One region of the Eubacterium sp. BIOML-A2 genome, then DNA from elsewhere that is predicted to be linked to it. Evidence: a T-box and tRNA genes for the amino acid it is inferred to sense, from the RefSeq annotation. Region 1 holds a T-box; the other holds one or more tRNA genes.
What was found. The T-box of region 1 lies ahead of GKG43_RS08065 (valine--tRNA ligase). A T-box ahead of a tRNA ligase gene usually reads a tRNA of that ligase, here a tRNA-Val.
Positions count from the first base shown of each region.

Region 2: it encodes a tRNA-Val, which carries the amino acid that the T-box ahead of GKG43_RS08065 (valine--tRNA ligase) is inferred to sense. The anticodon was not compared.

Region 1 is NZ_WKZK01000016.1:42,348-46,782, forward strand. It holds gene GKG43_RS08065 (valine--tRNA ligase) at 1-2,528, opposite strand, end outside; T-box leader at 2,737-3,017, opposite strand; gene GKG43_RS08070 (RloB family protein) at 3,182-3,841, opposite strand; gene GKG43_RS08075 (ATP-binding protein) at 3,844-4,435, opposite strand, start outside.
Region 2 is NZ_WKZK01000009.1:56,950-61,384, reverse strand. It holds gene GKG43_RS05395 (phosphoribosylformylglycinamidine synthase) at 1-1,532, shown strand, start outside; tRNA gene GKG43_RS05390 (tRNA-Val) at 1,766-1,838, shown strand; tRNA gene GKG43_RS05385 (tRNA-Met) at 1,860-1,933, shown strand; gene GKG43_RS05380 (hypothetical protein) at 2,040-2,585, shown strand; gene ispF (2-C-methyl-D-erythritol 2,4-cyclodiphosphate synthase) at 2,610-3,155, shown strand; gene GKG43_RS05370 (GNAT family N-acetyltransferase) at 3,174-4,301, shown strand.

The DNA.
Region 1 (4,435 bases):
GACAGCATCCCTTTGGCTCTCGCGATTTCTTTTGTCAGTTTCTGCTCTTCCTTCTTCAGTCGCTCCATTTCCTGTTCAAAATCAACCAGATCTTCTAACGGAAGATAGACGGATGCGCCGGGTACTACAATGGATACTGCATCTTCGCCAACGCCCTGCTTTTCTGCGCTGATATAGAGCTCTGCGGCATTCATCAGAGGCTTAACCGAATCAGACAATGCGGTAAAGCCGTCGCACAGCGCTTTTTCCCCGCTTACAATAAATACCTTTGTTTTGCGGCTGTTCTCCACGTTCATCTCCGCACGGATATTGCGGATTCCCCGGATTACCTCTTTCATATGGTCCAGAACAATCTCGGATGCGTCAAAACTCCACTCTTCCTTATAAACAGGCCAGTCAGACATCATCAGAGATTCCTCTTCCGGCACGAGCGCCTTATAGATCTCCTCTGTTACGAACGGCATAAACGGATGAAGCATCTTAAGCGCCTGCCCGAGAACGGTCTTTAACGTCCACAGTGCACAATTGGCAGCCTGCGGATTCTCCTCCTTATGGTAAATACGGAATTTTGCCATTTCGATATACCAGTCACAGAATTCATCCCATATAAAATCATAAACTTTCTGTACGGCGATTCCAAGCTCGAATTTATCCATATTTTCTGTCACATCTTTTGCCAGGGTGTTGACTTTGGACAAGATCCATTTGTCCTCCTCTGCCAATTCCGCAGTCCCCGGCTGTGTCAGCGTTTCATTTTCAATGTTCATCAGAATAAAGCGGGAAGCGTTCCATACCTTATTGGCAAAGTTTCTGCTTGCCTCCACTCTTTCATTATAAAATCTCATGTCATTCCCAGGCGCATTACCGGTTACCAGCGTCAGGCGGAGTGCATCCGCACCGTACTGGTCGATGATCTCCAGCGGGTCAATCCCATTGCCCAGTGATTTGCTCATCTTGCGCCCCTGAGAATCTCTCACAAGACCATGGATCAGCACTGTATGGAAGGGGGACCTGCCTGTATGCTCGAATCCGGAAAATACCATACGTATTACCCAGAAGAAAATGATGTCGTATCCTGTTACCAGTACGTCTGTCGGATAAAAGTAGTCCAGATCTTCTGTCTTCTCCGGCCATCCCAGTGTGGAGAACGGCCACAGCGCTGAACTGAACCATGTATCCAGGGTATCTTCATCCTGTGTAAAATGGCTGCAGCCGCAGTGCGGACAGGTCTGCGGAACTTCTTTTGCGACAACGAACTCTCCGCATTGATCACAGTAATAAGCCGGAATTCTATGGCCCCACCAGATCTGTCTGGAGATACACCAGTCTTTGATGTTCTCAAGCCAATGCAGGTAGATCTTATCAAAACGTTCCGGCACAAACTTCAGCTCGCCTGTCTTCAAGGCATTGATCGCCGGTTTTGCCAGTTCTTCCATCTTGACGAACCACTGCTGTTTGATCAGCGGTTCCACCGTTGTGCTGCATCTGTCATGGGTTCCGACATTATGAGAATGAGGCTCAATCTTCACAAGATATCCCTGTGCTTCCAGATCCGCAACGATAGCCTTTCTCGCCTCATAGCGCTCCATCCCCGCGTACTTTCCGCCTTTTTCATTGATCGTGGCGTCATCATTCATGATATTGATTTCTTCCAGATTATGACGCTTTCCTACCTCAAAGTCATTCGGGTCATGAGCCGGTGTAATCTTTACCGCACCGGTACCAAATTCCTTGTCAACGTAGTAGTCGGCCACAATCGGTATCTCCCGGTTTACAAGCGGAAGCACTGCCGTCTTTCCCACAATATCGCTGTACCGCTCATCATCCGGATGTACCGCAATTGCAGTATCACCAAGCATAGTCTCGGGACGTGTCGTCGCAATCTCCAGGAATCTATCCGTTCCTGCGATGGGATACTTGATATGCCAGAAGAAACCGTCCTGCTCCTCATGCTCTACTTCCGCATCGGACAGAGAAGTCTTACATACCGGACACCAGTTGATGATTCTGGAGCCTTTATAAATATATCCCTTTTCATACAGTTTGATAAAGACGTCTTCAACAGCCTTGGAACAACCTTCATCCATGGTGAAACGTTCTCTGTCCCAGTCACAGGAAATCCCCAGCTTTTTCAGCTGGTTTTCAATCGTTCCGGCATATTCTTCCTTCCACTGCCAGGTTCTCTCAAGAAAGCCTTCTCTTCCCAGCTCTTTCTTGTCGATTCCCTCTTCTTTCAGCTGATTCGTTACCTTGACTTCCGTAGAGATCGCAGCATGGTCTGTTCCCGGAATCCACAAGGCATTGTAGCCCTCCATCCTTTTATAGCGGATCAGGATATCCTGCAGCGTATTATCCAGTGCGTGTCCCATGTGGAGTTTCCCCGTAATATTCGGAGGCGGCATCACCGTAGTAAACGGCTTTCTGCTCCTGTCAATTTCCGCATGAAAATACTTGTTTTCGCACCATTTCTCATAAGTCTTGTCTTCAATTTCTTTCGGATTATAAGTCTTTGCCAATTCCTTGCTCATAGTTTCCTCCTTGTTCTCCCTCATAAATATCGTACTCTTATCTCTGTACCAGCCAAAAGTCTTATGTACAGCTTTCTCTGATCAGGTGTCCGCCCCATCACTTTAGTGGCTCGAATGCCATGCAGCATGATGCACTGCCCGTGAATAGCAACCCGCTTTTTCACGGATTTTTCACAGTTTTTTGAATTTAAAAAGCCCTTTACTATAAGTAAAGGGCGTTATATACGCGGTACCACCTTAATTTTATGTCCTTTTTGTTCTTCGGACCTGCTGCTTCTGCCTGCAGTCTGTCACTGACAAAACAGTATACGGACATCTCTAAAGTCCTGTAACGCGGACAACTCCGGGATATCCTACTGAATGTGCTCTTGTTCAGATATCCGGTTCAGAAGCTACCTTCCACGATCCTCACCTGAAACCACCTTACAGCCAACGGATGGTTCTCTCTGCCAGAAGCGATCATGTACTCCTCTTCCTCAACACCTTTGTATATGGTTACCGGACGTCTGTTACGGCCGATAAGATATTAATAAAATGTTAACTTTATATTAACTACAAACTATCATATCTTTCGGACGTTAATTTGTCAAGGTTGTTTAACGAATATTAAGAATTCTGTATTGCCAAACAAACGTATTATACAATATCTATTTTCACAATAATTTGCAGTCACTCAAAATCTTTTCTATTGCCTCCCACGCAGAAAGAGATGGATTTTCTTTATAATATTTGTATCCCCTATATTCAAGCAATCTATATCCATTCTCATTGTTTTTCTGCATGATTTTTCTTGCACGTTCAATAGCGTCAATTACATTAGAAAGATTCATTTTACTCAAACATCGTTTAAAATTATCCTCATGTTTATATTCATCCATGTTCTCAAATTTCTCACCAAAGGCTTTATTAATTGGTGTAATGTACTGCTTTCTATGAGTGAATGAAGCATTACAATTTGCCATGTGCAATATAATCCATAAATCGAAAGTAAAATTACTATATCCTGATTTATACTTTATCTGCTTGCCTATTTGCTCTGCTTTCTTCATATTGTCCATAGCATCTTGGAATCCTTGAACATGATTAGGCTCATCGCTTTCATAATCAAAGAAATGATATACCTTAATCTCTCTTGTGACTGTCAAAGATTTTGCGTGTTTTAGTGGATTCTTTTTCACCGGACAATCAATCGAAACTTTACAAACAGATTCTTCCGTATTGTTAATAAGGTCTTGCAACCATTTCAAATACCATTGCTCTGTTTCTCCCTCGACACTAAAATAGTATTTATTGGTCGGCTTTCTCTTTGCCATCGCTACACCTCACCTTCTCGATCCAAAATCTCCTCAAAGATTGGTGTAAAATCAATATCCTTAATCGCACCATACTGGCTTATAAAGTATTTGCCCATATAATCTTCATGTTTACGGACACCCTTGTCACCCGTTGTTCCAAAATCAGACAACGCATACAAGATACTCTGGTGGCTGTCATCATCACGTTCGACGAATTTAATCTCATCTCTCCTGAAGAGATTGGAGTTTAAAAAAATGGGATTATGTGTATTAAAAATCAACTGTGCATGGTGAATATTAATATCATCATTATGAAAAACATTGATAATACTCATCAATGCCATTGGGTGAATAGACGCATCAAATTCATCAACTACCAGCGTTCCTCCGGTCTGAATTGCTTTTATAACTAGCGGAAACATATTGATAAATCGGATTGTCCCATAAGATTCAAAAATCTCCGCTGCAATAGCCGCATTCTTTTTATTCTTCATATCCCGAAAAACAGAATACAGTTTTGCGTCCGGCTCATCCTCACTTATAACATACCCTACTGCATTTGAGTTAATTCCAAATAGTTTTGCCGCTTTATCAGTTGTCTTTTCCACATAA
Region 2 (4,435 bases), on a different contig from region 1:
GCTTTACGTTCCAGGAATATTTCCGCAGAATGACAGAAGATCCGAAGAGATGGAGCCAGCCTTTTGCGGCTCTGCTTGGGGCTTATGACGCACAGCTGGGATTCGGCCTGCCCTCAATTGGCGGTAAGGACAGTATGTCGGGAACATTCCAGGATATTGATGTGCCCCCGACTCTGGTTTCTTTTGCTGTCGATATGGCAACGGAGAAGGATATCATTACCCCGGAACTGAAAAAGGCGGGAAATAAGCTGGTATGGATGAGAATCGAGAAGGATGGATATGATCTCCCTGTTTACGGCCAGCTGATGGATCAGTACGGAAAGTTTGAAAGCGATATACACAATGGCAGAATTGTATCCGCGTATGCTCTGGACCGGCACGGTGTGATGGCTGCAGTCAGCAAAATGGCGTTCGGAAACGGGCTTGGGTTGAAGATAGAACACAGCATGGATGCCGGAGAACTGTTTGCGCCGGCATTTGGAGATCTGGTTGCGGAAGTGCCTGCTGATCAGGTGGGAGAACTGGCAATCAGCTATACTGTCATCGGTGAAGTGACAGACGACGGCATATTCAGCTATGGAAACACGGAGATCACTCTGTGCGAGGCGAAGACAGCCTGGACAGAGACTCTGGAGAAAGTATTTGCCACAAGATCTTCTGCAGACAGCAAAGAAGTATTGGAAGACAATTTATATGATACAAAGGATATCCATATCTGCAGCCATAAGATCGGGCAGCCGACCGTATTCATCCCGGTATTCCCGGGAACGAACTGTGAATACGACAGCAAGAGAGCCTTTGAGCGCGCAGGGGCAAAGGTGATAACGAAGGTATTTAAGAATCTGGATGCGGAAGATATCCGTCATTCAGTTGCAGAGTTCGAAAACGCCATTTCACAGGCGCAGATGATCATGTTCCCGGGCGGTTTCAGCGCGGGTGACGAACCGGACGGTTCTGCCAAATTCTTCGCTACAGCCTTCCAGAATGCAAAGATCAAAGAGGCGGTAGAAAAACTGCTCAATGAGAGAGACGGACTTGCCCTTGGTGTGTGCAACGGCTTTCAGGCCCTGATCAAACTGGGGCTTGTGCCTTACGGAACCATTACAGGCCAGAAGGAGGATTCTCCGACACTGACCTATAACACCATCGGACGCCATATCTCAAAGATGGTATACACAAAAGTGGTGACAAATAAATCTCCATGGCTTCAGGAGGCGTCTCTTGGCGGCGTGTATACGAATCCGGCATCCCACGGGGAAGGGCGTTTTGTTGCCAGTGAAGAATGGCTGGATAAACTGTTTGCCAACGGTCAGGTTGCGACACAGTATTGTGACATTGACGGCGTGATCAGCATGGATGAAGAGTGGAATGTCAACGGCTCTTACCGCGCAATCGAAGGAATCACAAGCCCGGACGGCCGTGTCCTTGGCAAGATGGCGCATTCAGAGAGAAGAGACAACTCGGTTGCCATAAATATTTACGGAGAACAGGACATGAAAATCTTTGAATCCGGTGTGAAATATTTCAAATAGATCTAAATTATTCTAAATAAAAGGGGCCGTATCCGCGATATGAAATATTAAAAAATGGGATACGGCCCGTGTTTATAAGGGGTACCATGTGCAGCGCCGGACGAAGTTTCTGATTTGTTAAAAAAATTTGAAAAAATAGGAAAAAAGGTGTTGACATTTGATGAAAAATAATAGTATAATAGCAAAGCGGGTTGCGGGTGAGACAAACACTTAAACGCAGACCGGGAGAATATGGGATCTTAGCTCAGCTGGGAGAGCATCTGCCTTACAAGCAGAGGGTCATAGGTTCGAGCCCTATAGGTCCCATAACTTTCAAATATTTCATATGGCGGAATAGCTCAGTTGGCTAGAGCACACGGTTCATACCCGTGGTGTCGCTGGTTCAAATCCAGTTTCCGCTACTGAGAAGCTTCGGAAATTTCCGGAGCTTTTTTGTGTCTGATTATGGCAATACTTATCTAAGTATGTTAGAATCAGAGAATGAAAAATGAAACGGAGGACAAACAAATGAATGAAAAATCCTGGCTCGTGTTGAGAATTGTAGCCGGCCTGTATGTGATCTATCTGGGGTACCAGATCGTAAGCGGGATGCTGACTGAAAGACCCGAAAACATGGTGTTTATGATGACCGCAGGTATCTTGTTTATTGTGATAGGGGCGGTGATCGTGATTATATCCGCAAAAAGCGTAATCGCAATGAGAAACAAATTGCAGAATGAGGAAGAGACATCTTCAGAGGAAGACAATTCTGCAGATACAATAGAAGCAGATCCTGAGAAGGAGACTTCTTCAGAAGAGGAAGATACCGAGGAGGAGTCTGAAGAGGAAATGCCTTACGAGGAGAAAGATGCAGATTCCAGGGAGACGGATTTTTCAGATGACAGAAAAGCGAATCCAAATGATGACAGTGAGAAGAATAACAGAACGAAAACTGCAGAAGCTATGAAGGACGATGCAGCCCAGGACACAGTTACACCTGCAGATACACTGATAGATCTAAACGGGGATACCACGGAAGAATCAATGGAAGAGACTGACGACGAAGAAAAATAGAATATGAATAAGGAGAGACAGAACATGCGTGTAGGTATGGGATATGATGTACACAGGCTGGTCGAAGACAGAAAGCTGATTCTCGGAGGAGTAGAGATACCATATGAGAAGGGACTTCAGGGGCATTCGGACGCAGATGTGGTTGTACATGCCATTATGGATGCGCTTCTCGGAGCTGCGGCACTGGGGGATATCGGAAAGCATTTTCCGGATACAGATCCGCAGTACAAAGGCATTTCCAGCATCAGGCTGCTGGAGCATGTAGCAGCACTTCTGGATGAAAAGCAGTTTATGATTGAGAACATTGATGCAACCATTGTTGCGCAGCAGCCCAAGATGCGCCCATATATAGATGAGATGATAAAGAATGTAGCGGATGCACTGAATCTTATGCCTGACCAGGTCAATATCAAGGCAACAACGGAAGAGGGGCTTGGATTTACAGGGCGCGGAGAGGGGATTTCCTCTCAGGCGGTGTGTGCTCTGGAAAAGATTATGAACTACAGCAGCTACGATGTGACCCCCAATCCAAATGGATGCGAGGGCTGCAAGGGCTGTCCCAGGAAGTAAGAAAAGAGGGAATATAAAATGCAGCTTCGAAAGCTTGACAGCAGTGAACACAGCAGGACAAGAGCGCTGTGGGAGAAGGTATTTCCGGAAGACAGCAAAGCATTTCTGGACTACTATTACTTTATTAAGACCAGGGACAATCAGATCTATGTAATAGAGGAGGATGGGGCCGTCCGTTCCATGCTCCAGCTCAATCCCTACATGATGAGGATCGGCGGTACACAGCAGTTATGCAATTATATCATTGCCGTGGCAACGGAGGAGGCGTACAGAAAGAGGGGCTATATGGGCCGTCTGCTCAAAGCCTCTATGATGGACATGTATGAACAGAAGCAGCCATTTACGTTCCTCATGCCCGCAGCGGAGGCCATATACAGGCCTTATGATTTCCGGTTTGTCTACGCGCAGATCCAGGAGGAATCCTGCGGAGAGCCAGGTTCCATGAAGGTCACCATGTCGGACGCCGTTTTATCAGACGCCGGCGCGATGGCCGTATTTTTTAACACCCATTTTGCTGCAGAATATCAGGTCTGCGCCGTGCGGGACGACCAGTATTACCAGACGATGATATTCGAGCAGCAGAGTGAAAACGGCGGTGTAAAACTATTAAAGCATGACGACGATATAGTTGGGATGTTCGCGTTTGCCAGAGAAGAGGATACGCTCGAGATCCGTGAGCCTCTGTACCTGCCCGGATTCGAAGCTGAATTCCAGAAAGCCGTATACCAGATGCGGGCAGAACATAGCGCTCCTGCAAAGATATACGCAGACAGAGGACATGTCCGGAGCAGGAAAGTCCCCCTCATTATGGTACGTATTCTTCACCTGGAGACACTTCTGTCATCTATGAAGGCAAAAGCAGGCGAAGCAATAAACTGCTCTTTTGCAGTACTTGATTCCATCATCACAAAAAACAGCAGAGTCTGGAGGCTGAAGAGCAGCGGAGAGAATCCGGATATGCAGGTTTCTGAAACAGAGGACTCAGAGGGAGTACTCACAATAGACGCCCTGACTGCATTGCTGTTCGGGTACCAGACAATAGATGAAATCGGCCGGGAAGAAGGCGTAATACTTACACCACGGCTGAAACAGGAACTGGGAAAATTAGAGCCATTATGCCCCCTCTGCCTTAACGAAATCGTGTGAGCTTGGGGTGCTAGGTTGGGGGGATTGGCGGCGGGGCGCTAAGTAAAAGGTGAGTCCGGTTCGCCAGTCACTGAATCTTCCCAACCGTCAGGATGCACCAGCCTGTCCGGGGCGGGGCGTGTGTGCGGGGGCGG